DNA from 3 places in the Dendrosporobacter quercicolus genome. Region 3 is predicted to be linked to each of the others. Evidence: riboswitches for the same ligand, from Rfam matches in the RefSeq annotation. Region 3 holds a riboswitch; each other region holds the start of a gene.

Region 1 (10,180 bases), on a different contig from region 3:
GGACGAAGAAAAGCATCTGCTGGCGAACGAACCGATCTGCCTTGTTTCCAGTCAGTCGCTTAAGCTGGCGGACCTGCCCCGCAGGCCGGGACTTGTTGCTCAGACCGACGCCTCGCTGCAGGCGATATTCCACGAATGGTGGCGGCAGAACTTCGACCGGCCGCCAATGGTGACAATGGAGCTTGACAGTATGGAAACCTGCCGCCAGATGGTCTGTCAGGGGCTGGGCTGGGCGATCATGCCGGCGATCGGCATCTCCAGCCATCATGAACTGCACCGGCAGCCGTTATACTGGAAAAATGGACAGCCTCTCTGCCGGCCGACCTGGCTGTTATGTCATCGCTCAGCGCTGGAGCTTTCGGCGGTGCAGGCTTTTGTCGAATTCGTACAGACCGCATTTCAGGCGGAAGCGGATATTTTTGAAAAAAATGTGTCGCCAACCCCGTCCCCTTGACACGGCAGGAATGCCGCTGCTGAATGCGCGGGGCGGAGCAGTTGGAGCTGTAGCAGCTTGGATGGCCAACGAAAATACCTTTCGCGCTGATAATAATCCCTTTTACCGGTAGGAAAAAAAATCATTTGGCGTAAAATAGATAGTGATAATTAATTTCAATTATTTTGGGAGGTCTTAGCTTGAGCCAAATGGTAGTCAATAATAAAGAAAAACAGAAACAGCTGATTTTGACTGAAAACCTGTGGAAAGTCATGGTTAAGTTATCGTGGCCCGCCATTATCGCTATGGTGCTTTACGGCTTAAACACCGTCATTTCGGCTGTTTTTGTCGGCCGCTATGTCGGGGAAACCGCGCTGGCGGGAGTTTCTGTGGCCTATCCGTTAACGCAGATCAGCATTGGTATAGGGTCTTTGATCGGCGTTGGCGCGGGTTCCGTATTAAGTATCGCCCTGGGCAGCGGGGATAAACATACTCAGCGGAGGCTGCTGGGCAATGTGAATGTTCTTTCGCTGGCCTTAACCGTTGTTTATATGGCGCTGGGGACTTTTTTCTCCACCCGGCTGGTTGGGATGATGGGCGGAGAAGGTGAAGTATTGGCGCTGGGCGACATTTATTTTAGAATTACGGTGCTGGGCGCTTTTTTCTGGATTTATGGCCTGGCGGCCAATATGATTGTCAGAGCCGAAGGGAAAATGAAATCAGCGGCGGTGATGATGGGGATAGGGCTTGCCGCCGATGTGCTGGCAAACTATATCCTGGTCGCGGTGCTTGGGCTGGGTGTGGAAGGCTCGGCTTGGGCGACCAATATCGGCATGCTCGTCTATACGCTGCTCGGCTGGATTTATTTTGGCCGTGATTTTTCTTCCTTTTCAACGGAAGCATTTTCCTTTTATTGGGACAAAGCTGCCGTAAAGTCCATCGTGAGCCTGGGAATGTCGTCCTTCATCATGATTGTCATGAGCCTGGTGCAGGGCGTGGTTGTGTTTAACGCGCTGGCCCGGTACGGCACAGTGCTTGATATTGCCTTCTACGGGGTGGTCTACCGGATCTTCGTATTTATGCTGACGCCCATCTTCGGCCTAATGCGGGCGCTGCAGCCGGTCATCGGCATCAACTACGGCGCCGGTCAATATGACCGCGTCATCAGCTCTTACAAGATATTTACTGCGGCGGCGATGCTGCTGACCCTGCCTTTCTGGCTTGTTTGCATGGCTGGCCCGGCTTTTGTTGTCGGTCTGATGCTGCCCGGGCAGAGCTTTAGCGGCGAGCAGCTGATGTATTTTCAGGTCTACATGCTAATCCTGCCGCTGTTGTCAGCCATTTTTATGGCAATGACCCTGTTCCCTTCGATCGGCAAAGGAAAGCCTGCGGCGCTGATCGGCATTGCCAGACAACTGGTTTTCTATATTCCGGTCATGATTTTTTTGCCGGCCAAGATCGGTGTTCCCGGCATTTATTTTGGGTCGCTGGGTATTGATGCGGTGATGGTTTTGTGGACCGTGATTATGGTGCGGCAAGAATTTGCGTTATTAAGAACAAAAAATCAGCCTGCGGCAATTAGTGTTTCCTGACTGAGGGAAAGCACAAGCTCAAAAGTGAGCAGCCGGTCAGGGGAAAAGTTGCCCCGGCCGGCTTGTTTATTTGCTTTCCGGGCAGGAGCCCGGCCAGGCGCTTGGCGTTTTCGGGAGAGGGAAATGTGGAGAATATGGGATGGGTTTGGGGAAATCTATTGACAAAATATTCAAGAAAATAAATAATATAAGTAAGTTAAATAACTAATGTACAGGCTGTCCCTGAAGCTGAACTGAAAGGCTGCAATGGCGATGAAAACCTCAAAATGTCTAAGCCGGACAGGGCTTGGCTTGCAGACCGGCGGGGCGAAGCTTTCGCGGGAGTGAATGGTGAACAGAGCCGCCGGCGAACTGCCTGTACGACAGTCACCCGTTTTTACCTGCGAGCGATCGGGCGGATTTACCCGAAGATTGCATTTTGCACTGGTATGGCGGCCGAAGTGAGACAAGCCTCCTGATGGTGTAGCGGCGCAGGGGGCTTCTTTGTTTTTTTCGGGTGGCCAGTTTTTTGCTAAAGGAGGGGATATAGCCGGCCTAAACGGAAGGAGAATTTGGCGGTCTCAGTCGCTGGATCAACGCAATAGGGCAAAATCAGCTGAAATAAGTTCTTTATGCTGTAAAGAAGCTTACAAAAAGGTTCTAATGCGGCGCAGGCTTGCGTAGAATGAAATTGTGTCTCAGCGGTGCATTTTCGTTTGCCGAACCCTTGTGCAAAGGTGTTTTATGAAATGGTTGATAATTAATATCATTAATGCTATAATTAATTTACAAAAAATACCATAAATGAGATTGGATTATATGTTTTTTATCGGCTAAAAAAATATTCGGAATAGGTGCCCTTAGGGGCTTAATAGGGAAGACCGGTGTAAAACCGGCGCGGTCCCGCCACTGTAACGGGGAGCAAGGCCAAATAAATGCCACTGGAACGGAAGTTCCGGGAAGGTTTGGCGGCGCAATGATCCGGAGCCAGGAGAACTGCCTATTTAACAATCACCACTTTTACCTGCGAGCGACAGGGAGGGGATTACGAAAGCCGGCGGACAATCAATCCGGCGGTCTGGCGTAAGCACACTCCCCTGACGGGAGTTTTTTTATTGCAGCAGGGCTGGATGGACAGCTATCCGGTCATTTAGATGTTTGATCAATTTGTTACGAATTTAAGTTCATATGGGGTTAAAAAGGAGTAGATTTTGTTGTGAAGCAAAGCAAGTTAACATATAGAGCGCTGGCCGTGAGTATGGCCTGTACGCTGACGTTCAGCCTGAATCCGTTTATCGCCGGGATAGCCTATGCGGCTGAGGAACAAGTGCAGGAAACAACGGAGGCGGAGCGGGCGGGCGGTGAGGACCTACAGGCGGCCAATGAAGCCCTGCGCAGTGACAAGCCGTGGAGTACAGAAGACTTTGCCCTGCCTGCGGTGACGGTGCAAGCGCCCCGACCGGACTGGGAAACTAAGCTGTCGCCGGGCACAGTGACCGTTATCCGCCCGGAGGATTATAAAGGCGAGCAAAAAACGCTGCCCGAACTGCTGAAAGATGTGCCGGGGGTTCATGTGCGCTATGTAAGCGGCAAAGGCCAGTATACCACCGTTACTGTCCGCGGCAGTACCGCTGCCCAGGTCGGCGTATTCGTAGACGGCGTGCTGTCCAATCTGGGCGGCGATGCGGCGGTGGATATTTCCACCATTCCGGTGAAAAATGTTGAGCGGATTGAAGTCTACCGCGGCTACATCCCGGCTCGCTTTGGCGGCACCTATATGGGCGGCGTCATCAATGTCGTAACCAAAAAGCCGGAGAAAACTAATATTTCCGCCTCTGTCGGCCAAAGCTCCTGGGGCGGCTACAATACCAGTTTAGAGATCACCGAACCGCTGGGCAGCGGCAGTCTGATGGTCGGTATAAACCATGACCAAAGCGACGGCGATTTTAGATATAAGAATCCGGGGTCTGATGCTGCGTACGCAAAATATATGCCAGGTTATCAAGCACAATTAGTAAGTCAAATTGCTTGGACTAATGAGTATATGGGGTATATGGGAGTTAATACAGATTTTGCTACGGTGGACGAAGTTAATTCTGCCTTTGATAATTCGGCTGTTTATAATCAGTACTTATCCACAGTGGTAGATCAGTACTATAATTATCTGGGATTTTCGAGTAAGCAAGAGGTACTTTCGGTATTTGGATGGAGTGAGCAGCAGTATTATGGCAGCGCAAAGCTAGAACTAGATCATGTCAGAACTAGTTTGAATAATCAAACGGAAGGAATTAGAAAACGAATAAAAGGCCTTTCTTCTGATGCTATGCGTTGGCGACGTAATAACGATTATAAAAATACTGATGCTCTGATTAAATGGCAAGATGACCATTGGATTATTAAAGGAAGTTGGAAAAAAATTGACCGGGGCATGCCACAGCCAAACATTCTAACGGGCGATATCACTGACCCTAGCCATGTAAGTGTGGATCTCCCAGGTTTTTTCGAAAGAAAAAGGCAAAAATTGACTACAAAAGACTTGCTGATTGGCCGGAGGGATACCGCTGACAATTTAGAATGGGGCTGGCAGGTCAACTATCTGGATCAGGACAAAGACTACCGCAATCCGGATCATGCCCTTGACGGCTCAGCCGAGCGGGCAATGGGCAAATGGAGCACCTATGATTCCCGGCGGTTTGGCGGGGCGGTTGACGGGAGCTATAAAGCCGGAAAAAACCATCTGCTGGAATTCATGACCAACTGGTCCTTTGAAAAAATGGATATCGACGGCAGCCGTATGGAAAAATTCGATATGAGTGATGAGCTGCCAAATGCACTGCGTTATCGCACTTATTATGAACAGACGCTGTTCAATCTCCAGCTGCAGGACACCATTACGCTAAATAAGGCGGAGGACTTATGGCTGACGCCAAGCGTCAGGTACAACTCCTCAAAAGTAATGGGGCGGGCCGCAGGCCCTAACCGGAGTGCAATTGACCCCAACCATCGCTGGGTAAAGCAGGAGGATACCCAAACAGACAGCAAGACCACCTGGCAGGTGGCCCTGAAAAAGAAGGTCAACGAGCAGTTAACCCTGCGATCCACCATGGGGACTTACTACCGGCTGCTCAACCTGTATGAAATTGCCGGCGATGGGGCCGGCATCATGCCTCGGCCCAATACCGGATCTGATGGAAAACTGCTGGGCGGTTCGATGTTTCCGGTGCCGGAGGAAGGCCGCCAGTGGGATATTTCCGCCATTTGGGACGGTAAATTCCTGGGGGCGGATTCCTCGAATATCCAGTTGACCTATTTTGGACGCAAATCAGAGAATTTATTGCAGCTGTACCGTTTTGGCCTGGACTACTGGTCTTATACCAATACGGCCAAAGGACGGGTTAACGGTGTGGAGATGCAGGGCAACTTCAGTTGGAACAAATTGGATTTGAATTTGTCCGCCACCTATATGCATACTAAAGCCCGGGAGAAAAATGATTCCCCGACAGGCGACAACATTTATTACGATCAGCCGCATCTTTATGCACCGGACTGGGAAGGCTCGGTAAGGCTGACCTACCGGCCTGACAGTAGAACATCAATCTTTACTGAACTGAAATATGTGGATGAAATGTACTGTTGGAATCAATGGCCCAAGTATGTTCAAAGTTCCTTAACAACCATCGGCCTTGGCGCAAAATATAAAATAGATAAAGATGTTCAGGTCATTGCCGGTGTCAACGATTTATTTGACAAAGGACCGGAAGCTACCTTTACAAGCAAGTCATCCTATGATGGCAGTGCTCAAAATAAACCGGTGGAATATCCATTACAGGGCCGCACCTATTATGTGACATTGCAGTATAAATATTAATTTCAATTATTCTGAAATCAGTTGAGGAGGTGATGCCAGGGATGAACGCTTTGCAAGGCTAACACAAAAAGGAAGGAGATGATGTGTGCTAGGCACCATCAATAGTTTTTTCGTTAAGCAGTAAAAATAAATGAAAAGAGGGATTGTATTATGGCTGAAACTTTGTTTGCGTATACCATTACCGATCAATATTATTCTCAGGGAACGGCCGGCGCCATCAAAGGAGACAGAAGTGCGACAACTCCCGCTGCTTTCACTACAGATATAGATAAGGTTGAGCCTTTAAATGGCGATCCAGCGGTATTTAATTTCTTTGATACCAATAATCAGAGCCGGTTGGTGTTGCGGCAATATACCTACAGTCCGACGGCTGAACCATACAAAATCATTAACCCTTTCGCATCTTCATGGATGCCTTCAATTGTTCTGCCGGAACCAAGCTGGTCTAATGTTGCTAATTTGCATGCGGTTGCTACTACAGGCAGATGGTTGTATGCAACTGGGTATGACCTGGCAAGAATTGCTAGAATTGATATGCAAAGTGGCTATACTGAATCAACGAGTTATCAATTTCCAACAGCATGGCCGAGCATTTCCTTACCATCAACTGCAGAGTGCCATGGTGAAGGATTAGTGGTTGTTGGAAATTTCCTCTATGCCCTTTTTACAGTTAATCCGTCCGGTGGCTATTCAGAATACAGTAATAGCATTGTTGTGAAATTAAATATTACTCCTAGTACTGGTGCGCTTACTTACGTTTCTCATCTGGAAGTCGGTAAAAATGCATTCACCCTGGAGCTTTTCAATAATAAACTGTATGTCTGCGCGTTGGGTGGCATGCAGAATGCAGGCAGCGCCAATGCCGACACCCGCCTGGATATCATTGATTTAGCCACTTTCACTAAAACCTCTGTTTCCACCATTTCCTCCATTGGCGGGGATTTTCGCGATGTCACCATCCGGGACGCCAATAACGCCTATATTTTTGTCGGGCATTATGATGCTTCTTTTGCCAATATGGTCGGGGGCGTATATCGTACCAGCGTAGCCAACATACCTTCTCCTTCGGCCTGGACGAAAGTGGCTACGATTAATTCTCCCGGCTATCTTTGGGGGCTTTACGCTGAAACCAACCGCTTATGGTTCATCAAGGGGACGCCGGTGGAAATTTTTGCACCCCTCCCGACTGCTGCCGCCACTCCGGCGAAAAATTTTACGGCAGCTCAGATGGGCAGCTTTGGCGCCAGCGCCAACCTGAATTCGGCAACCATTATTGCCCCCAACCCGACGATGGCCAGCGATGTTGCCTTTAAAGCGGCTGTCGCCAAGTCGTTTGCCGCCCATGCTGTTTTGGCGCAACAGGCCCGTCAGGCTGCTGAAGCGCTCAAAGGCGCAGCGGAAGCTGCCGCCGGCGAGGAAAAGAACTAACTTAACCCTGCATTCGGCGTAACGGTTGCCGCACTGAGCAGCGATACGCCGCAACAACTGTTCCGCCCGCAGCTTCGTTCGGCCAACCGGCGGCGAAGCGGCGCGGCGGAACAACATTTACTACTCAGAGTCCATTTAACAAAGGCAAGAACGGTTCTCGTGTATCTTATTGTTAAAATACAGATTGTTAGTTTGCAGGAAAAGCAGTCCTGGAATTTATGGACAAAATGGTAATAAAATTTGTCCCTCCCGCATAGAACTGCTATGAATGGCGTTAACATGAGCTGAGGAGGTATTTGCATGAATGAAATGAACCTAATGCCCTTTACTGTTGAAAATATTATTGACCGTACGGAACAAATTCCCGAAGGTATTCAACTGATGAAAGCGCCCGAGGTATGGGAGGAAGGCAAGCGGGGCAAGGGGGTGGTGGTGGCGGTTTTGGATACAGGCTGCCAAATCGATCATCCTGATTTGCAAGACCGGATCATCGGCGGGCGCAACTTTACCACCGACGACAATAGCGATCCGGAAAATTTTACCGACTATAACGGACATGGCACCCATGTGGCGGGCACCATTGCCGCGGTGGAGAACGGGCAAGGTGTTGTCGGCATGGCCCCGCAGGTCGGGCTGCTCATCCTCAAGGTGCTGGACAGCAGCGGCAGCGGCGGGTATGAGAACCTGATCAGCGCCATTGATTATGCGCTTGCCTGGCAGGGGCCCGAAGGACAGAAGGTGCGCATTCTGTCCATGTCCTTAGGGGGGCCGGCCGATAACCAGGAGCTGCATGACGCTATTATCCGGGCAATACGCAGCGGGGTACTGGTGGTATGCGCCGCCGGCAATACCGGGCAGGTCGAGAAGCAGTTTCCCGGCGGCTATAATGAAGTGGTCGGTGTGGGGGCGGTGGATCTGGAGAAAAAGCTGGCCGAATTCAGCACGATGAACAAAGAGATCGACGTCGTTGCGCCCGGCGTTAATATTGTATCCACCTATCCGGACAGCCGCTATGCTGTTCTGTCCGGCACCTCTATGGCCACGCCGCATGTCGCCGGGGCGGCCGCGCTCATTATTAACCAGTGCGAAAAAGATTTTGAACGCACTTTGACCGAAGCCGAAATTTACGCCCAGCTTTGCAAACGGACAAGCGCTCTGGGCTACAAAAAAATCAAAGAAGGCAATGGTTTCCTTGATTTGACTGTCGGCTATCAGATTATCCTGAATCCGCTGGCGGCAATTGATCAATGCAAGCAGGAAGTGGCGGCCGGTTAGAGCGTTATTGCAGTCAAAAGGATGTGCTGGTGATGAAGAAAAAACTGCTGTTATTTCCCCTCGCGTTTTTATTTGCCTTTCCGTCTTGCGGCTGCGCCGCCGATACCGCGAAAGCCGCCGAACTTCCTGCCTCATTCTATTGCGCTTCGGCCAAGCAGATTGCTGAAGGCTACGTTTCTCTGATTAAAGAAAAATACGCCGATAAAGAAAAAGACCAAACCTACTATGAAGCCAGACTGAAATATCAGATTGCGGCGGCCAAGTTTTCCGGAGTGCGTTCCACCTTTGAATTAGAAATGATTGGCGGCAGCCGTATTCCCAATATAAACAACGCCCAATATCAATCGATGGTAATGGATGCACTGAGAGCTTTTGACGAATTTGACGCTATTTCCCAAAAGATTATCTTTTCTTCGCCTGACCAATTTAACGGGCATTCCATGGCCGAGCTTAACTTCGCAACCGTTATTACCGACATTTTCACATTTGTAACCAGATTTCAGGAGATTTGGGTTAGGCATGATCAGATTAGGGAGACCAGACTAAAAAAACTGGAAGAATGGGTTGACGATTATTTTAAATGGACAAATTGGGAGGAGCTTGGCAAACCAGCTTCAGGTGACAATGCGTTAGCGTAAATTAGCGGAACAATCCCGGGACGCCGCAAAACAAATTGCCGGCCTCATTGGAGAGATTCTGCAGGACATGAATCAGTCTTTGGCGGAAGTTGTTCCCTTGATCGGCCAGGTAGCGGGACAAATCCGGAAAATGGCGGAAAACCTGCAGCACACCTGCGGCGAGAGTACACAAATTGTCTCGTCAGTACAAGCAATTCACCAAATCAGCCAGGACATAGCAGCCCAGAAGCAAACGGTTTCGGCTGCGACGGGAGAGAAATCGGCGGCCGGGGAGGAATTGCTTCCGCCAGCCAGGCGCCGGCCCGCCTAGCGGAACAGCTGCCAACGCCGTTAATAAGTTTCATCTACAGGATATTTATTACTGCTAAGCAGAATACAGGCTCTGCCCTTTTTGGGCGGAGCCTGTTATTTCTAATGTATCTGTCGCCTTTTCCATTCAGCCGGTTTACCTTGTGATTCAGCCGTTCCGGTTGCCGGCGTTAATGGCGGGCTGCAAACAGAGAAATTGGGCTGCAATATCCAGGAATATGAAGCCCCTGCCCCAGGAAAATGGGAAGAATGTCCCGCTGGAATTCTATAGAAATACGATATAATAAAGATAATCATTCTTAGTAAACCATATATCAGCCGGGAGGAATTAACTTGCAGCGGATTGTTGTAATTATTTTTGTCTTAGTATTATCAGCGGCAGTGGCAAATGGCGCTGCTGCGGAAGATGCCCCGCCTGCCGCGCAAGGTGAGGTGGTCAGCGGGAATGCTTATATTCCAAAAGGCACGGTATTGCGGGCTGAGTTAATGGACACTCTGGATTCGAAGACCTGCAGCGCTGGGGATAAGTTTTCATTTAAAATATTACATCATGTGATTATTGCCGGGAATCTGGTGATTGCCAAGGGAACGGTCGGGGAAGGAGTGATAAAGTCGGTTAAAAAAGCCGGACTGTTTGGCAAAGGCGGCAGGATTGAAT
Region 2 (10,180 bases), on a different contig from region 3:
CGTTCTTTTCAGTGGTCGTATCAACTCAATGAGCAATGGAGCTTTACGCACGGCCATATTGAAAACGAATACAGCTTTGAGCAATATGCCGGGTCAAAGCCCAATTTTGACTGGAATACCAGGAAGCAGGCCTCTCAATATGAAGACACAAAAGATTATTTGCGGCTTCATTATGACGGTGCGCGCTGGGATGTAGGGATTTACAGCAATCTTCAGCAACGTGATTATGACAAATATACCAGTCTGAATACAGCCAGTGCCAACCATAGCAATAGCGAACGATATAAATTTGCCGAATACGGTATTGATGCTCAGACTACATGGAATGCTTCCGGTGTTAATTTTCTGGGCGGCTGGGGCTATTCACATGCTCAGTATAAGAACAATGTCAGGCTGCCGGCTGCCGATAAACTTCGCTTGGATAAATCGCGTGACAGTTATTCAGCGTTTTTACAAGCCTCAAAAGAGATCGGCAATGATACCACTGTAATTTTGGGTATACGCCAGGACTATGTTGACACCGGCAGCGATACAATTTCAGCGTTTTCGCCGCAATTTCAACTACTCAAAAAACTAAATGAGCATAAATCGTGGTATATTAACACCGGGAAATCGTTCAAGATGCCAACATTTAATCAATTGTATGATACTTCAGGCGATCTGACCGGTTCGAACGCGGACTTACAGCCTGAGGAGGGCTGGAATTATGAAACAGGCCTAAAGTGGGAGGGGAACAGCAGTACGTTTAAAGCAGCCTTATTTTATATGGATTATGAGTCAATAAAATATATTAACCAAAATGCCAACATTCCTGATGCCGACTCTTATTATATTCCGGAGAATACCCCTTATAGAAATAGCGGGATAGAGCTTAGTTATCAAAAACGGCTGAATGGAGCTTTCAGCTATCTGGTTGGTGCCAGTTATGGAAATCCTGAGATTAAGAATAGCAACTCAAACGGCAAATGGATTTCTCAGTATGGCCGGCTGCAATTTAATACTGCTCTGCGCTATTCAGAGGATAAATGGACCGCAAACCTGCTGGCAAACTATTTTGCCAACAGAGCGTTTACCGAAAAACCACAATTTCCGGTAACTCTTACTGTGGCCTATGCGATGGATGAACGGAGGACCGTCAGCCTGGTTGTGGATAATTTGCTTGACCGGCGCGATATTAATACCCATAGCACTTCTTACTATTACTCGTTGCCGCGTTCTTACCGTATCGGGTATACCCAAACCTTTTAAAGACCGTGATAAAGTGACATGGACCCCGTCCGGATACGGGCGGTAGTCTTGTTGACAAGGTATTCTTTGCGTGTAATACTTTACATGTGATGGGCAAAATAGCCGGCGCTAATGTGAGCCGCGGGACTTTACTATCTTTCGGCGTGTTTTATTTACATAACATTTATAGCGATATAGGTATGTGCGGAGAGTTGATACAGACAGGGGTGAGACGACTGATAACACGAACAGGCAGGCAAATCAGCCGGGCTGCTTTATTCTCCGGAATGGCCCTGCTATTGGCGATAGCGGTTTTGGTTTCGCTGGCCTGGGGGCAGGTACATGTGCCGGTGGCGGCAATGCTGGGAGTCCTGGGCCAGCAGCTGGGCCTGCCGGGGGGACAGCAGATGGTCCTGACGCCGGAGCAGACGGCGGTTATCTGGCATATCCGCCTGCCGCGCATTCTGGTTGGTTTGCTGGTGGGCGCAGGATTAGGCGTATCAGGGGCGGTCATGCAGGGGGTCTTCGGCAATTCCCTGGCTGATCCGGGCATTATCGGCGTGTCGAGCGGCGCAGCATTCGGGGCGGTGATTGCTATTGCTTTGGGAATCGGGGCAAACGGCATCTATTACCTGCCGTTGTTTGCTTTGCTTGGCTCACTGCTGGCGCTGAGCATTACGGTGGGGCTGGCGCTGCAAAAGGGCAAAATACCGGTAACCACGCTGCTCCTATCCGGTGTAGCGGTCAGCATGCTGTTTGGCGCGCTAACTTCCGGTATTTTAACCTTTATCAATGAATACCGGCTGCGTGAATTTTTATTCTGGATGGTGGGCGGACTGGATTACCGGCGCTGGGAGCATGTTTTTCTGGCTGCCGGACCAATTTTGGGCGGGATTGCTATTTTATGTTTTCTGGCCAGGCAGCTAAATGTTCTGGTTTTGGGTGAGCAGGAAGCCAGGGCGGTCGGGCTACCGGTTCTGGCGTTGCGCTTGCTGCTGTTATTTGTTTCCGCCGTAACCACGGCAACTGCTGTTTGCGTCAGCGGCATTATCGCCTTTATCGGTTTGGTAATTCCCCATATGCTAAGGCTGGTAATTGGCCCGGAGCATCGAATTTTGCTGCCGGCCTGCGCGCTTTGCGGCGGGCTGTTTCTGCTGGTCTGTGATACCCTTGGACGGCTGCTTATTCCCCCGACTGAAATCGGGGCGGGAATTATAACCTCTCTTTTAGGTGCGCCGTACTTTTTATATTTGCTGAGACGCAGCCAAAGGGGGGCGGGCTGATGCAGGCGGACCGTCAACCGGTACTGGCGGCGGAGCATATTTCGGTCCGGCTGGGGGACCGGAATATTCTGCAGGATATCAGTTTCACCGTCAGCCCCGGGGAATTTGTTGGTATTATTGGCCCGAACGGCGCCGGAAAAAGCACTTTGCTGCGCAGTTTGCGCGGCTTATGGCCGGTGGCGGCGGGAGCGGTTAAAGTCAATGAATGTCCTGTCAGCAGTTTGAGGGACAAGCAGTTAGCCCGGCTGATCGCTTATCTGCAGCAGGACGTGAATGTGACTTTTGGTTTTACCGCACTGGAAGTTGTTCTGGCCGGACGTTACCCTTACCTGCAGTGGTGGGAGAACGAACGGGAGGAAGATTACCAAATTGCCGGCAAATACATGGAGTTCACCGGCGTACGGCATCTGGCCGGAAAACCGGTGGATAAAGTTTCCGGCGGGGAACGGCAGCGTATTTTCCTGGCGAAGGTGCTGGCCCAGGAGACGCCGTTGATTTTTTTAGATGAACCAACCGCCAGTCTTGACCTGGTTTACCAAGAGGAAATTTTCCGGCATTGCCAGACAATCTGCCGGCAGGGTAAAACTGCCCTGTTGGTGGCGCACGACATAAAATTAGCCGCTAAATTTTGCTCCCGTCTGATTTTGCTGGCCCAGGGCAGGGTGGTGGCTGACGGGACGCCCCGGCAGGTGGTCACGGCTCAAAACCTGGAAACCGCCTATGGTTTGCACTCGGCCGTATTTACCAATAAGGTGACCGGGCATCTTGATATTCATACCTATGTGGCGGGAGCCGGGCCGTGTTCGGGTCAGAGCGTTCATATTATTGGCGGCGGCGGCTCGGCCGGCGGCATTATGCGGTCCTTATATGAAAAAGGCTGTTGTTTAAGCGGCGGCGTGTTTCATCAGGGAGACAGCGATACGGATGCGGCGGAGGCTTTTCAGGTCGATTATCTGGCCGGGCCGGCATTCGGGGCGATTGACGAGCGGCTTGCAGCCCTCAACCGGCATAAGGTTGCCTGCGCCGACTGGGTGGTATTGACCAATCTTTGCTATGGCCAGCAGAATATCGACAACCTGGCGGCGGCTTTTCAAGCGGCCAGGCTGACGGTGATTGAAGATACCGCTATTGACGGGCGAGATTTCACCGGCGGCCGGGCCACTGCGCTGTACCGGCGGCTTATTGCCCTGCCGCAGGTTGAGGTAATGACTACGCCTGAATTTCTGCTTCGTCTGAACAAGGCCGGGACGGAATGACAGAAGGGGGTGATGTTGCTCTGACGGCAAAGACCGCGGCAATCATGGAGGAAACCAGCAACGTCCGGCGCTGATTATTGGCGTGCCGGCGGGGTTTGTTGGGGCCAGTGAAGCCAAAGAACAGCAGATGCCGGACGGAAGAGTCCCCTATATCGTCGTCCAGGGCAATCAGGGGGGAAGTCCGATTGCGGCTGCGGTTGTCAATGCCTTGCTGTATATAATTCACTAGCGCCTGAGCGGGACAACAGCCCCGGAATTTAGACTTGACAAAGCGCTGCTCAAAATGTAATACTACACGTGAGTAGAACAATTGCATATGTTGGTGTAGGTGCCCGGTTGGGCTTAATAGGGAAGTCCGGTGCAATGCCGGCGCGGTCCCGCCACTGTAATGATGAGCAACCCCAAAAAATGCCACTGAAACTGAGGTTTTGGGAAGGTTTGGCAAGCGATGAATCTGAGCCAGGAGAACTGCCTATATGACAATCACCGTTACAACCTGCGAGAGATGGGGAGGGGATTTGCGCATGATCGGCAGTTGTGCTGCTGTGCTTATTTCGCCCCGGTATATTGATTGATACCGGGCTTTTATGTTCAATAATAAAAGCATCCCCGCCGGGGATGCTTTTCGCCGTTTTAAAGGGACAGGCTTTTTGAAATCCTGAATCCCCGGCCATTGGCCGGTTTGCGCGGCATGCGTCATTTAACCGAACGGTTATGGAACAGCTTTATTCAATTACAGGAAATGCTGGATCGATGAAACCCTGTTCCTTTCCTGAAGCATGGACAAAAGTTCCCCTTGCTTTTAGGCAACGAACGGTACGATAAACTAGGGCAGTTTGAAAGCACGCCCTGGGGAAAGGAAGGCTGGCTATGCTGCAACTCGTTAATTTATCGAATCATTGTTCAGAGGCGGAGCTGATTCACCATAGCGCCGATGTCCTTCAGGCCTTTTTACACCATCATCGCCTGGATGGAGTTGAAATGATGTTTTGCGGGCCTTGGGACGCCCGGGTTCATCGCCAGGAATGGATTCATGGCGTTCATTTGCGATTTTGGCCCAGCTGGCTTGATTTCTGGCATGGGAATCAGGCTGAGCTGCTCCGCCAGTTTGGCAGCCAGGCCGAAATCAGCAGCCTTTACGGCGGCCCGACCCGGGCGGAATGGCTGCAGGTATACCGGGACAATATCCGTATGGCCTATACTGCCGGAGCAAAATATGTGGTGTTTCACGTTTGTAACGCCCGGATGTCCGAGCTGTTTGACGGGCAGTTTTGCTACAGTTCCAGGGAAGTGATCGCTGCGACAGTTGAGGTGATCAACGTTTTGGCCGAGGATATTCCAAAAGATCTGGAATTGCTGTTTGAAAATTTGTGGTGGCCGGGTCTCACACTGGAGGATAAGGAGCTGACGGCAATGCTGTTGGACGGCGTAAAACACGGCAATTGCGGCATTATGCTGGATACCGGTCATTTGATGAACACGAACCTGGAACTGACCACGGAAGCCGAGGGCGTGGATTATATTCTGGAGACAGTGGAAAAACTGGGTTTATACCGGCATTATATCAAAGGCCTTCATTTGCACCGCTCCCTGTCCGGCCAATATGTGAAAGAAAACTGCCGGCAGGCGGTGAAATCAGCGGAACCGGCTGATATCTTCGCCCATATAGCAAAAATTGACGAGCATTTGCCGTTTAGTTCTCCGGAGGTGCGCCGGATCATTGATTATGTGCAGCCCCGCTATGTGGTTCATGAGTTTATCAACAAGAATATGGATGAATGGTCGGCCAAAGTCAGGCAGCAGCAGAAAGCGCTGCAATTAAAGGAGGAAGGTTAATTGAAACGATTGGGGTATGCGGCGCTGGTTTTCCTGCTGATTGCAGCATTGAGCGGCTGCGGCGGGTTCCAGGGCGGGCCGGCCGATATGCCGCAGTCTGCTCATGAGGTGCAGGATGGCCAGGGAAAGACTCTTAAACTGCCGCATAAACCGCAAAGAATTGCCTCGCTGTCGATTGGTACGGATGAGGTGCTTGTGCATCTGGTTGCGCCGGAAAGAATCGCCGCTTTAACGTACCTGGCCGATGACCCGGGGATTTCCAATATTACCGCACAGGCCCAAAGCATCGCAACCAAGGTGAGGGCTAACCCGGAGCAGCTCATTGCCTTGCAGCCGGATTTGCTGCTGGTGCCTGACTGGCAGCCGCAGGAGCTGATTGATACGCTCAGACAGGCCGGTTTGCCGGTATATGTGTATCATGCTCCCAATACCATTGAGCAAATAAAACAAATGATCGGGGAACTGTCCAGGGTGGTAGGGGAAGAAGCAGCCGGACAACAGTTAATTGCCGGTATGGACAGTGAATTGGCCGCTGTCCGTCAGCAGGTTGACCGGGTTGCACCGGATAAGCGCCTGATCGTCCTTCAGTTCTCGCTGCTTGGCGCCACCGGCGGAACCGGCAGCTTGTTTGATGATATCTGTAAATACGCCGGGGTTAGAAATGGCGGGGCGATTGCGGGGCTCGGCAAATTTGATCTGATGTCCAAGGAACAAATGATCAAGGTGAATCCAGATGTGTTGATCATGCCAATGTGGGATTCTACGGGCCGGAACAATATCGGGCAATACCGGGAAAAAGTCCGGAGCGATCCGGGGCTGCAGTCGGTAAAAGCCGTAAAGAACGACAGGCTGATTCCGGTGCCTGACCGGTTTCAAAGCAGCGCCTCTCATTATATTGTCGATGGCGTTCGCGAAGTAGCCAGAGCGGCGTATCCGGAGCTGGACTGGCAATGACGGACAGGAATCGCTGCAGGGATGAGCGCGGCTGAGTTGACTGTAGGGAAAATGGCGACGGGATAGGAGCGGCGGATGAAACTTTATACGTTATCAACCGGGGATGTGGCTTACCGGTTTTATAAAAGCATTCTAATATTGTTTAACAGGCCCCGCAAGGTTCTCAGCACATCAGTGCTGAATGGCGGTTACCGGACAGATCTGGCGGCGGTATTTAACCATGACTGTAATCCCGGCGCCGGTATGGCCTGTACAATGAAAGCTCCGGACTATGAAGGACACCTGAGGATTGTGTCCGCCGAGCTTGGCGTTGACCCGGCTAAGGCAACCGGGATGGCGACAGCGGCGTCAATGGATAATGTTGCGATTGCTGAAGAACGGTTCGGACAGCTAACCGTTACCGCCCTGGTGACCGGCGGGGTGGAGGTCAACGGCGGGCGGGCCGGCGATCCGGCCGAATACTACCAGCCCATAGAGAAGGCTGTTCTTGATCAGCCTGGTACAATTAACATTTTGCTCTACATTGACGCAGATTTAACACCCGGCGCGCTTACCCAGGCACTGGTCGACTGTACCGAAGCCAAGGCGGCCGCCTTGCAGGAACTGATGGTCGGCAGCAACTATTCAAGCGGTCTGGCAACCGGTTCGGGAACCGATTCGACGATCATTGTGGCTAATCCGGTCGCAGCCATGGTTGTTGAGAAGGCCGGCAATCAGTCCCAATTGGGTGAACTGATCGGCCGGGCGGTAACAAGAGCGGTAAAAGAGGCGCTGTTCAGACAAAGCGGTTTATCGCCTGAACGGCAGTACAGTGTACTGAAACGGCTGAAACGATACGGAGTCAACGAAGAGGAACTTTGGCTTCAGTATCGGGCTGGTTCTGAGTCCCCGGTGGCTAAGGCCCTGTTTATGGATGAACTTTATCAGCTGGATAAACAATCGGGTTTTGTTATTTATACTTCATTATATGTGCACCTGCTGGATCAGCTTGACTGGGGGCTGTTAGGGCCGCGGGAGGTGCAGCCCGCCGCCGTTCAATTGCTGGAACTGGCGGCAAGGTTAAGCGAGGCGCCGGCTTGCCCGCCGGTAAGGCCGGCGCTGCCAGGGCTGATTGCAGCCTGGCGCAACATGCTGGTGCAGGCGCTGGACGGCAGGCTTCAGGCCGGGTCAGACGAAGGATTGCCGCAGTATGCAGCGGGGCTGAACATGCAGCAGGGTTGAAGGACTGGCGAACTGAAGACGAGGTGAAAGGGATGACAGCAGAGAGCAGATTTCCGAAAGCGGCGGCAATATCATGCCTGATTCACCTGTTCGTATTGGCGGGACTGGGCTGGCTGGCCGGGCCATTCTTCCAGCAGCCGGTGATTGCCGAGCAAATCATTGAACTGGAATTGGGGGTTGCGGGACAAGACGGCCCGGCTGGCGGCGATACAGGGACGCCGCCCGGGGAACAGAGCCAGCCGGTGCGTAGGCCTCCGCACTCTGATCAGCGGCAAACCGCCTCTGAACTTCCTGAATTACGCCCCGGGGATTCACCGGCCCCAGCTTCTCCTGAAGCGATCGCGACGGAAGAAGCTGCAGCATCCGGTATGGGGAACAGCGCCGGGGGAGCGGTCTCAGCCACTGCCGGCGGCGGTGCCGCCGGCAGTGGCGGCAGCGGCGGGAGGCGCGGGACGGGCGGTGGGGGCCTGGCCCCGCCGGGCATTTTAAGCCAAGTAGAGCCGGCTTATCCCAACGAAGCCCGTAATGCCGGCCAGGCCGGAACTGTTGTGCTGCGTATTCAAGTTTTGACCAATGGCCGCACCGGCAGTATCAGTGTTGCAGCTTCATCCGGTTATGAGCTGCTGGACAGGGCGGCAATCGATGCCGTGAAAAGATGGCGGTTTATACCGGCGAAAGACCGAAGCAGCGGTAAGAGTGTTGTTAGTTATACCACTTTACCGGTGGTTTTCGAGCTAATGAGTAATAACCGCAGCGCCCGGTGAGTGCAAAATACAGATACTCTGTACGGGAAAAGGCGGCAGGGTGGTGACGGAATTATTATACGGCTAAGCCGGTGGGCTATATTAGTAATTATTTTGGCCTGTTTTTGGCCGCCTCCGGCAGGACTGGCAAAGGACAATATCCTGCTGGAGGGAAAGTTTCCTTATTATCTGGGAAAAGACCGCGGCTATGTCATGCCCGGCGAGCAGACCCATTTGTTTATCAGCGTGGAAAATCGCACCGGCGCCGGGCAGTTGACAGCCGTCCGGCTGTTTTTGCCGCCCGGCCTTAGTCTGGCGGATGCCGCCGGAAACTGGACGGCCGGGGAGCGGGACGGCCGGCGTTTTGTTGAACAGTCCCTGGCCCTGGCGGGCGGCTTTGATCAGTGGTTTGACTTGGTGCCTATCGTGATTGACAGCCGGCTGGCGGCCGGCGCTTACAGTTTGGAAATAGCGGCCGGAGAGCGGCGGCAAATGCTTGCCTTCGTTGTTGACGGTCAAAACGTCGCCGGCGGCGGAGAAAAAATTGCCATCACCGGTCTGGTACTGCCTTTGGACAAGGATGGTAAGCGTGATGAGCGGCTTAGTCATAATACCCTGACGCTGCGTGATCGCAGCCTGGATTATTATAAAAATTTTTTACGGGGCAAAGGTGCGGCCAATCAGGAAATTGAAGCTATGCATCCGCTGACCCATCTGGGCATTGATATAGAGAATCCTGCCGGCTTGCAGCAGCTGGCGGTTGTGACAACACGGCTGTTGGACAAAAATACCCGGCAGCCGGTGCCTGGCTTGTTTACGCCGGGGACTACCGGTGAGGATAAAAATGCGGGAGCTTTGGCCGGCACGGAAGGCAGTCTGACGGTTTTTGCGGCAATAACCGGCGAGGCCGCCCAAAGAATTCAGGTGCCGGTATATGTTGATGAACGGCTGCTGAAAAATGGTGAGTATATTTTGCATACCGAGCTGTCGGGCGGCGGAACGCCGCTCAGCCGGGAGCTTGGATTAACGATTGTCAAAAAGGACAATAAAGCAATGTTCAGCGTGCTGCTGGCCGCCCTGGCCCTCCTGGCGGGCGCTGTTTTTGCCGTTCGCCGCCTGAAACGCCTGTTTGCGGGGATGAAGGTCCGCTGGCTGATCACCATCGCTTTGTTCGGGGCGGCGGCGTTTGTGCTGGTCAATATTCCGGCTGCTTTTTTGAGCGATTTGTTTCATGTATTGCTCGGACCGTTCGGGGTGCTGATCAGTGGTTTTTTCAGCGGCGTAGTTTTATATATGCTGGTTGTTTCCCTGCTTGTGCTTATTCCCCGTCCCGGGACAGCCGCTTTGATGCTGACGGTCAGAATGCTGCTCAGCCTGGCGGCCTTCGGTCATTTTTCGCCGGTCATGCTTATGTCCTATGGAGTTTGTGCGCTGTTATTGGAAACACTGCTTTATTTCAGCGGATTTTACCGCAGCGGCCTGGCCGAAGCTGCGCCCGGTAAACCGGATTTTTGGCGTAATGCCTTCATTTTGGCCGCCGTCTGCGCGATTGCCGACAGTGCGGCTACCTATACCGGTTTACAAGCGTCCGCCTTTCTATACCGGATGTATTACGCCGAATGGTACGTATTGCTGCTGGTGATTATGAATGGCTGCGTGT
Region 3 (10,180 bases):
ATAAAAAAGAACAAAAATCTACTCAGGGGATACGATGAATAATTAACTGTGCTGAAAAGGGGGCTGCCGGGCAGCTCTCTTTTTATTATGCCTGCAAGCAGCAGGTTTGGTTGCCGGATAAGTTATTGTCAATGGTTACAGGATAAAATTAGCGGTTTGTCGAAGGATATTTTGGACAAGTTTAACCAAAGGAGATTGGCTATGAGGACCAAAGTGGTTTTTTTGTTGATTGTTTTATTATTGTGCAATGCCGCAGCCGTCAGCGCCGCAATTAGCGCCGTTGATCTGGCTGTCAATGAAATTCGTCCGGCGGCAAGCAGTTATGCCGATGTAATTGCGAAATTTGGTTATTCTAAGAAACAGATAGTGGATACGAAACATCAACCGCCGGTCACTTATCTGATTTATTCCGGGTTAAGGATTGGCCTGAGCGGGCAAGAGGGGCCGGTCGCTGTGTTGCAGCTTGATACCGGCCAGTACCAGACCAGCCGCGGTGTCAAAATTGGCGCGACTGCATATAAAGTCATTAAAGAGTACGGTCAGCCCGATCAGCAGATAATCAATGGCCACCGTTATTTTATCTACCAGTTGGAGTCGGCGCCGGAGCAGCGGTTGATTTTTGATATGAGTGAAGGCTATGTTACTAAAATTATCATGACCAGCCTGACGGATATTCCGTAAGCTTCAGTGCGCCGCAAGCGCTGAAGCTGCGGTGTGCAATGCTGATGATGGAAGAAATGAGGGAAGTTATGAAAAACAGAGTTTTGCAGTACGCCTGGGTTGCTTTAGGCTGTCTGATTTGCAGCGTGTCGATCAATTTATTTCTGGTGCCGCATCACCTGCTCAGCGGTGGTGTGAGCGGCCTGGCGATTATCTCCTATTTTCTGTTCGGCTTCCCCATTGGGGTGCAGATCCTGCTGATGAATATTCCGCTGGTATACGCTTCTTATAAATTTTTGGGCAAGGATTATACGATTACAGCAATCTTTGGCACCATTATGTTTTCCCTGGCCGTAGACGCTACCCGCTTTCTGACCAGCCTAAGCCCGCTGGATGATCCGATACTGGCCGCTTTAACGGCAGGGATGGTTTCCGGTTTGGGATCAGGAATCATTTTTCGGGTCAACGGCAATGGCGGGGGACTGGATATTGTGGCGGCAATTGTCAAAAAGTATTATTCTTTGAATTTTGGCTTCGTCGGCTTTGCCATTAACTTTTTGATTATGCTGCTGGCGGCCAGTTTATTTGGCTTAAAGCTGGCCGTATTGACGCTGATTGCCATGTTTGTCGCAGCTACTCTTACCGATAAAGTGGTGGAAGGCTTTAACCGGAGGAAGATTGTTCATATTGTTTCTTATAAGACGCAGGATATTGTGGAAGTAATTCTTAAAGAAGTGGGCCGGGGCGTAACCATTTTGCAAGGAGAAGGCGCTTTTACCCGCCAGCAGAAGCAAGTTATATTTGTTGTGGTAAGCTTGACGCAAATATCCAAAATTAAATTTTTAGTGCAGGAGGCCGACCCCCATGCCTTTATGATTGTCAGTGACGCTGCGGAAGTTATGGGACGCGGTTTTACCCTGCCGGGCAGCAGAAGTTTTTAAGCGGCCCAGGGAGTTGATCATATGCCGGAAATTCCTGAAATTGAGACGGTAAGAGCGCATCTTGCCGGTAAGGTTCAGGGGAAAACCATTCTAAATGCAGTCATTAACAGGGCCAAAGCCATCAATGTTGCGCCGGCTGATTTTCTTAAGGCAGTTGAGCGGCAACAGATCATGTCTGTCCGGCGGCGGGCAAAGCAGTTGATTATCGGTCTGGCGAATGATCAGTCTCTGGTCATTCATTTCATGCTGGAAGGCTTTATGCGGCTGTTTTACCGCAATGAGGCCGTAGAAGGGCAGCCATCCGTTATGTTAGAACTGGATACCGGAGCCAAGCTGGCCTGTTACAAACTGAATTTAGGCTATATCCATCTGGTAAATACAACTGATTTTAGTCTTATGCCGGAACTGGAAGGACTGGGCCCCGAGCCGCTGGAGGCTGCGTTTGCACTAACGGATTTTTTAGCTTTAATCCTGCGGCGCAAAGGCATGATCAAGCCGCTTCTGATGGATCAGCGCTTTATTGCCGGTATTGGCAATGTTTATTCAAATGAAATACTGTTTTGCAGTCGCTTATTGCCTACCCGGAAGGCCGCCGGGCTGTCCGGCCAGGAAAAAACGGAGCTTTTTGGCTGCATGAAGGCTTTGCTGCAGCAGGCAGTGGAGCTGGGCGGGGTTTATGAGAAAAAATTTTCGTCAGATGACGGGCTGACCGGCGGATTTCAGCCGTTTCTGCAAGTGGCCTACCGTACCGGCCAGCCCTGTAATGTTTGCGGCGCAGCTATTGAGACCAGCCGGGTAGGCGGGCGGAATGCTTTTTATTGTCCGGTTTGCCAGCAATAAGCGGATTGCAAAAAAAGTAATTAGACTATTGCGTTAACGGAAGATCTGTGTTATTATCTAATCAAGCACAATCCTTATAGCGACTTAGTATTGGTAATGCAACAGGCAAGGAATTTAGTTCCGGGTTATTTTGCACGAAGATTCAGGGGTCTGTCAAGGTAGTGTTTTTTGTTTTTCGTTTTTTAGGTCAAACCTTTTTAGTGTAGTGTAAATTAGATGATTAAATAAGTTGGTGCCGTCCCGTATGAATTTGCGATCAAGTCATGTTTGGCAAGATGTTGTTTTAAGTGTGTCATGGTTCAAATGCTATAAGGATGTGCTGATTTAACAAAGGGAGAAGGCGAAAGCCTTCTCCCTTTTGCAGTTTGCAACCAATTTTTGCGGAAAAAACATTCCCTCTCAGCGTCAATGTCTGATACAATAGATACCGGGATTTATCCGGCGGGCAGGGCGCTGAATGCAGGATGAATCCGGCTAAACCTGACAAGGTAAATCCGGTTTAAAGTCAGGTCACTATATTGGTAGAGGGGCGCAATTGATGTTCGACGTAGCCAAAGCTAAAATGGAACAGTTGGTTATCCACAAAGTAGGCAATAAGTTAAAAGACGAGGGAATTGTCATATCTCCGGCAGTTTGCCGGCTGGCGGACGGCGATGTCGAAGAATTGCTGTTGAAATATTTTCTATCTTCGTTTAGGGAAAAGCTATTGTATAAGTTTTTTCATGACACGGATATCCATTTAAACGAAATTTACATGTATGCCGCTCAGGCCTTTATTCATCCGGCTGACTTTTATCAGCAGTCGGTTAATATATTACGGCATCTTTATGAAAAATCATCGCATCCCCAGATAAAAGGCGGCGAGTTTTATGCGGCTTATTTTTCCAACTGTATTGTTGATGAGCAGGCCGTGGAGGCTATTGGCCTATTTAAAACCGAACGCAAGGAACACTATTTAAAAATTGCCAATAGCTGCAATGAGTTTCGGGTTGGCGCCGACGTAGGCATCAATATCAGAAAACTGGACAAAGGCTGCATTATTTTCAATACCGAATCGGTTGACGGTTTTAGAGTAGCAATTGTGGATAATGTCAATAAAGGCGGCAATAATGAGGCTTTGTACTGGAAAGAGGAGTTTTTGCGGCTGACTGATGTGCAAAATTCGTATTTCCATACGAAAAATTGTCTGGCTATGTGCCAGGAGTTTGCCGAGACAATCTATGGACCGGTGTATCAGGCCGATAAAAAAGATCAGGTAGTATTTATGAATGAGGCAATTACATATTTTAACTGCAATAACGAGTTTCATCTGGATGACTTTGCCCGTGACGTACTCAAAGCGCCGGAGCTTGTTGAGCAATTTAAAGAGCATAAAGAACTGTATGAACTGAATCAGGGGGTACCCCAGGCCGCCGAATTCAGTATCTCCGGACCAGCGGTGAAAACTGCCAGACGAAAGTTCAATAACCTGATTAAGCTGGATACCGGGATTGAGATAAAAATCAAAGCAGCCGCAAATGAAACCGGTAACATCGAATATATTGAACGGGGTAATGACGAAGCAAAAGGGATGAATTTTTACAAAATATATTTCAATAGCGAAGAATAATGTGCCGGGGGGACGGGGTTGTTGACACAAAATTATTTTGCAATGCGCATACTCGCCCACTGCAATAGGAGGTAGTGAAATGGTGCATCACAGCCACGCTCATGGAGGCTCGGCCCCTGGGAGGAACAATCGTGTCGCTCTGACTGTTTCTTTAATTATTACCGCAGGCATTATGATTCTCGAATTTGTTGGGGGGTTATTTACCAACAGCCTTGCTTTACTCTCAGATGCCGGCCATATGCTCAGTGACGCTACATCGCTGGCTTTGAGCCTGTTTGCAACTGTTTTGGCGCTTAGGCCCCCCTCACCCAAAAAAACTTACGGCTTTTACCGTTTTGAGATCCTGGCTGCTTTTTTAAACGGAGTCACTTTATTCATTATCGCCGGTGTTATTGTTTGGGAAGCCTATGAACGAGTTTTTGCACCGCCGGCAATCAATAGTCTCTACATGATAGCAATTGCCGGGGTTGGCTTGCTTGCGAACCTGGCCAGTGCGATTGTTTTGAAAAAAAAGGGTAATATGGAAGAAAGCATTAATCTTCGCAGCGCTTATTTGCATATTCTTGGGGACGCACTTGGTTCTGTCGGGGCAATTACGGCAGGTCTTTTGATGTATTTCTTTTCATGGTATACGGCTGACCCTGTTATCAGCGTGGTTGTGGCGCTGCTAATTTTACGCAGCGCCTGGAGCGTGATCAATGAATCGGTGAATATTCTGCTTGAAGGGACGCCTCCTACCGTTAATTTTGATGAGGTAACCGAGGCTTTGCGTACAATTGACGGGGTCAAGGATATTCATGATCTGCATATCTGGACGATAACTTCCGGGCGCGATTCTGTGACTTGTCATCTTTTAATTGAGGCGGATAGAAATCCTGAGGTTATTTTGCAGGAAGCAATTGCAATCATTAAGGACAAATTTCAAATCAGTCATACAACAATACAGATCGAGACGGTTAACTTTAATCATGAAACCTGTCTGCCGTAAGCCCTTTTGGCGAAGCTGCGTAAACTCGATGTTGCAGAAGTAGCCCATAGCCTCTCTGCTTGATACAGTAAAATAGCCTGGATTGAGTACTTACAACATTAGCGCCAATAATATCGGGAGATATCTTGACAATTGATTAGCCGGTGTGTAATATTTAGTGTATAAATGAAAAATTTCATATTTCTGGAATAGGTGCCCTTTGGGGCTTAATAGGGAAGCCGGTGAAAGGCCGGCGCGGTCCCGCCGCTGTATAGCAAAGGAGCCTGCAAAATGCCACTGGAGAGATCCGGGAAGGCGCAGAACTCGATGAAGCTGAGTCAGAAGAACTGCCTGTTCGACAATCACCGTTTGACCTGCGAGCGATGGGGAGGAGATTACCGGAAATTTTCAAGTTTTCAGGCTTATTAGCTATGAGAAGATTGGCTTCCTGTAATAGATAACCCTTTCGCCAGCCACTGGTGGAAGGGTTTTTTGTGGCTGAACCGACAACAAAATAATGTTTGGAATAGGTGCCCTTAGGGCTTAATAGGGAAGACCGGTGAAAAGCCGGCGCGGTCCCGCCGCTGTATAGCAGAGACGCCTGCAAAATGCCACTGGAGAGATTCGGGAAGGCGCAGAACTCGATGAAGCTGAGTCAGAAGAACTGCCTGTTCGACAATCACCGTTTGACCTGCGAGCGATGGGGAGGAGATTACCGGAGTAATCAAATGTTATGGTTGTTTTGCCAATGACTTTGATCTTTCCTGTAATAACAGCCCTTCTGCCTAGTGCAGCAAGGGTTTTTTCCGTCAGGTGACCATGCAGATTGACCGTAGAAGTCGGCGGGGGTATTTCAGATCATGTGCTGGCAGAAAGGGGGGCGAATATGGACTTTAAATTAAATGAATATCAAAGAATGCTGCAACAGGCAATTAGAAAATTTTCAGCCGATAAAATAGCGCCGGCTGCCGACGAACGCTATGTGAGCGAACGGTTGGATCGTGAAACGTATGATGAACTGGGGGCGCTGGGGCTGCCGGGAATTTGTTTTCCGGCCGCATTTAGCGGAGCGGATGATAAATACAGCAGCTTTATTCTGGCTGTAGAGGAACTGGCTAAGGTGGACGATAATTTGAGCGCTGCGCTATCGGCTTCGGTGCTGCTTTGTCAATGGTCGATTAACCGGTATGGCACTGAATCCCAAAAACAAAAATATCTGAAACCGCTGGTTGAAGGCTGGCAGTTAGGGGCTTTTGGGTTAACTGAGGGTAGACGGGGTTCTGATATTGCAGAGCTGGAAACGGTGGCGGTCCGTCAAGGCGATTACTATCTGATCAACGGCAGTAAAAGCTTTATTACGAATGGCGGTGAAGCAGAAACTTATGTGGTTTTTGCTATCACTGATAAAAGTAAAGGATCGAAAGGCATTAGCGCGTTTATTTTGACCAAAGGTCTGCAAGGGTTCTCTTTCAGTTCAGCGGAAAGGCTGCCGGGATGCGGCGTAGCATTAACCAGAGATCTGATTTTCCGGGGTGCCAGAGTTCCTGTGGAGAATTTACTGGGTAAAGAAGGTGAGGGACTGAAAATTGCCCTAGCAGCGTTGGAAGCCGGGCAGCTCAGCGTTACCGCTCAGATTGTCGGCATCGGGCAGACGGTTTTTGATAAAGCGATGCAATATGTAAAAGAAAGGATGCCGTTCCGCCAGTCTGTAGCCGAAAATCAAAAGGTTCTCCTGCTGTTGGCCAGTATGGAGGCAAAACTGAATGCGGCCAGGCTGATCACTTATCAGGCCGCCTATGTCCGGGATATGAATTCCGGTTATAGGAAGGAAGCGGCGATTGCGCAAAATTATGCTTTGTCTATGGCAGTGGCGGTCATTACTGGTTTTTTGCAGATTGCCGGCAGGTATGCGTTGCGTTTGGATTGCTCTGTCAGGCGGCTGATGCGTAAAGCGCAGATTACCAGGATTGATGCAATTGAAAACAAGCTTAAGTCTAATCGTCTGGCCGGCGTGATGCGGCGTTAACGGGCAATAAACAGAATTTTTCAGGTGGCCGGCGATGAAAATCTATTAGCCCACCCCGATCGGGGTGGGCTGAATTTTTGCAAAATAAACTGACCGGTTGTATAATTTTGTGTGTTGCCTGTATTCTAAAGTATTATATAATAAAAGCAGACTGTAATGAAAGGTGAGCTTATGGCAATTACCTTGGAAAAAATTTACAAAAGCACCCAAAATAAATACCAGATGCAGTTGATTGCCGGAAAAAAAAGCATTAAGAATCTGGTGGAGTGGGTCCATATGGTCGAAGACAGTGAGCTTATTTCTTTTCTCAAGGGAAAAGAGCTGGTAATCATCACCGGTATCGGCCGGATCGCCCGAAATGAAATGCTTGATTTTTGCAAGCACTTATTCCAGCATCAGGTAAGCGGTTTTATCATCAATATTGGTCCTTATATCAGCGAGGTACCGGAAGAAATCATTGACTTTTGCGAGGAAAATGATTTTCCTTTATTCACCGTTCCCTGGGAAATTAAACTGGTTGACGTTATTAGAGAACTGTGCAGTATGATATTTCAAAGTGAACAAAGAAACGCCAGTATATCGGAAGCATTTAAAGATGCAATTTTTTATCCCGAACAAAAGTCGATGTATCTTCCGGTTCTCGAACGGCACGGCTACGGAGCTGATACTGATTATTGCGTCATTGCAGTCAAGGTAGTTACAGAGCAGGAAGAGCTTTACTTGAATTTTATGAAGCTGCTGCAATCTGAGATCGAGAAAATCATCAATAAAATGAGTGATAAATTTATCCTGTTTAAGTATGAAGGGAATATAATCATCGCGTTGGTTGGGTTTACCGGCAATAGTATTGAAAATATCATTAGTGAATTGATCCATGGCAGTTCGCAGCACAATAACTATTCCTTCTATATTGGCGTAGGTCCGGCTAAGCTTAAAATAAAAGCATTGTCGAAATATTTCCGCAGAATTATTTCGCTGGTCAGATTAGGGATAAAGACCAATAAAAGGGTTGTTTATTATGACAAACTTGATGTGCATAAGTTAATCCTAACAATGGAAGACACGGATATGCTGCATGAATTTTATCGCGAGGCATTAGGCAGCCTTGAAAGCTATGACCGGGAAAACAATACCGGCTACTATGGTTTCCTTAAGCAGTATTTTGAAACAAACGGGAAAATTCACCGTTTGTCTGAATTGAATTACATTCATCGCAATACGGTTCATTATCAGCTGAAAAAAATACAGGATATCACCGGTTGTAATCTGGCGGATTGGAACGATCAATTGAAATTATCGCTTGCATTTTATATCAAAGATATTTTATAATTGTGCAAATGCACACTGATATTTGTTTGTTTAATCATTGAAAGGCAAACATTTTAATGATATTATAAGAAAAAATGAGTTGTATAGCAGACGTTTTGAACGGCAATTGTTATTAACTTGTTTAAATAAACAAAATAGAGCAAACGTTTTGTGGTTAGCCATTTAGTGGCAAGCTGACGGATACGTTTACATTTTAAAGCAAAGATGCTGGATAGGTTTCTTTGCTTTTTTTGTTGCGAAAAACGGACAGCTGTAAGCTGACAAAACCAAAGGTGGAGGAGAAAACTGTGATATTGAAAGAAGCGTTACCTAAAATCATTACTGGTTCATTGCCAGGGTCAAATGCAGAAAAAATGATCCAGAGGCGGGCTGTTGCCACTCCGGGAGCAATTAGGTGCGTTTATCCCTGCGTGATAAAAAAAGCAGCCGGCGCAATGATTGAAGATGTTGACGGGAATATTTTTCTGGACTGGGTTGGCGGCGTGGGGGTATTGAATGTCGGCCACGCCCATCCGGAAATTATTGCCGCCGTAAAGGCTCAGGCCGACAACTATTTTCACAGCATGTTTAATATTGTAACACATGAGGGCTATGTGTCTTTGGCCGAAAAAATGAATGAAATTGTACCGGTTGCCGGCAGGGTTAAAAAAACCTTCTTTGCTAACAGCGGAGCGGAAGCCAATGAAAATGCGGTGAAAATTGCCAAGGCTTTCACCAAACGCCCGAATATCATTGTGTTTTCAGGCGCCTTTCACGGGCGAACAGCCCTGACGATGGCAATGACAGCCAAAAAAGCATACGCCAAAGGCATGGGTCCATTCCCTGACGGTATATATCGGGCTGAATATCCTTATCTTTATCGCAAGCCGGGCAATATGACGGATAGCCAGGCTATCAGTTACTATATTGAAAAGCTGGAGCGAGTATTTGATGAGGCCTCGCCGGCTGAAAGCGTCGCCGCAATTATCCTGGAGCCGCTGCAGGGCGAGGGGGGCTTCATTCCAGCGCCGTTTGAATGGGTTAAGCGTTTACGGGAAATTTGTAATGAAAACGGAATTTTGCTTATTGCTGATGAAATACAAACTGGATTTGGCCGTACCGGCAGGTTGTTTGCTTCGAATTACTGGCAGGAGGGAGGTTTTGCACCGGATATTATTACCACCGCCAAGTCAATTGCAGCAGGCATACCGGTAAGCGCCATAACCGCCCGGGCTGAAATCATGGATTCGGTGCCAGGCGGCGTCATTGGCGGTACTTTTGGCGGTAATGCCCTGGCTTGTGCAGCGGCGTTAAAAGTAATCGAAATTATTGAAAGGGATAAGCTTTGTGAGAGATCTATGGAAATTGGCGCAAAATGCCGGGCGGTGTTTGCAGGCTGGCAGGAAAAGTATGAAGTTGTCGGCGATGTGCGGGGACTTGGCAGTATGCTGGGCATTGAATTTATCAAGGACAAATCGACCAGGACGCCTGCTCCGGCATTGGTCTCGGCATTGGTGGCCGAGTGCGCCCGGCAGGGATTGTTAATTGAGAATGCCGGGACCTATGGCAACGTCATTCGTTGCTTATGGCCGCTGGTGATTACGGATGAGCAGCTCGACACCGGCTTAACTATATTCCGGCAGGCGATTGAGAAATGCACAGCCCCGGGTACCTGACCCAGTCAAATATTAGGTTAGGCAACGCATCCTTTTCCGCCCTGCTTCGTTGTCGGCGCCTTATATATGTCCGATATGCGCGGCTTCTCCGCCGCGCCGGGCAAAAAAAGTCCTCGCATTCTAGTCTTAAAATTTAAGTGACTCACGGTACTG

What was found. Region 3 has a riboswitch for cobalamin ahead of BLR06_RS10370 (acyl-CoA dehydrogenase family protein). Riboswitches for the same ligand answer to the same signal wherever they lie in the genome.
Region 1: it holds a riboswitch for cobalamin, as region 3 does, so the genes downstream of both, BLR06_RS08645 (TonB-dependent receptor) here and BLR06_RS10370 (acyl-CoA dehydrogenase family protein) in region 3, are expected to answer to the same signal.
Region 2: it holds a riboswitch for cobalamin, as region 3 does, so the genes downstream of both, BLR06_RS07715 (sugar phosphate isomerase/epimerase family protein) here and BLR06_RS10370 (acyl-CoA dehydrogenase family protein) in region 3, are expected to answer to the same signal.

What each region holds. Positions count from the first base shown of each region.
Region 1 is NZ_FNHB01000003.1:116,118-126,297, forward strand. Features, by position in the region: gene BLR06_RS08625 (LysR family transcriptional regulator) at 1-454, shown strand, start outside; gene BLR06_RS08630 (MATE family efflux transporter) at 643-2,025, shown strand; cobalamin riboswitch at 2,840-3,022, shown strand; gene BLR06_RS08645 (TonB-dependent receptor) at 3,263-5,872, shown strand; gene BLR06_RS08650 (hypothetical protein) at 6,023-7,300, shown strand; gene BLR06_RS08655 (S8 family peptidase) at 7,601-8,575, shown strand; gene BLR06_RS08660 (hypothetical protein) at 8,548-9,213, shown strand; gene BLR06_RS08665 (hypothetical protein) at 9,269-9,523, shown strand; gene BLR06_RS08670 (hypothetical protein) at 9,856-10,180, shown strand, end outside.
Region 2 is NZ_FNHB01000002.1:353,795-363,974, forward strand. Features, by position in the region: gene BLR06_RS07695 (TonB-dependent receptor plug domain-containing protein) at 1-1,248, shown strand, start outside; gene BLR06_RS07700 (FecCD family ABC transporter permease) at 1,515-2,510, shown strand; gene BLR06_RS07705 (ABC transporter ATP-binding protein) at 2,510-3,766, shown strand; partial or broken gene BLR06_RS19215 (precorrin-8X methylmutase) at 3,828-3,995, shown strand; cobalamin riboswitch at 4,076-4,256, shown strand; gene BLR06_RS07715 (sugar phosphate isomerase/epimerase family protein) at 4,637-5,602, shown strand; gene BLR06_RS07720 (ABC transporter substrate-binding protein) at 5,603-6,556, shown strand; gene BLR06_RS07725 (adenosylcobinamide amidohydrolase) at 6,632-7,777, shown strand; gene BLR06_RS07730 (energy transducer TonB) at 7,774-8,541, shown strand; gene BLR06_RS07735 (hypothetical protein) at 8,542-10,180, shown strand, end outside.
Region 3 is NZ_FNHB01000004.1:227,635-237,814, reverse strand. Features, by position in the region: gene BLR06_RS19550 (hypothetical protein) at 1-38, shown strand, start outside; gene BLR06_RS10395 (hypothetical protein) at 202-681, shown strand; gene BLR06_RS10390 (YitT family protein) at 750-1,601, shown strand; gene mutM (bifunctional DNA-formamidopyrimidine glycosylase/DNA-(apurinic or apyrimidinic site) lyase) at 1,623-2,441, shown strand; gene BLR06_RS10380 (nucleoid-associated protein) at 2,980-4,050, shown strand; gene BLR06_RS10375 (cation diffusion facilitator family transporter) at 4,130-5,038, shown strand; cobalamin riboswitch at 5,212-5,386, shown strand; cobalamin riboswitch at 5,529-5,703, shown strand; gene BLR06_RS10370 (acyl-CoA dehydrogenase family protein) at 5,904-7,043, shown strand; gene BLR06_RS10365 (PucR family transcriptional regulator) at 7,200-8,372, shown strand; gene BLR06_RS10360 (aspartate aminotransferase family protein) at 8,783-10,027, shown strand.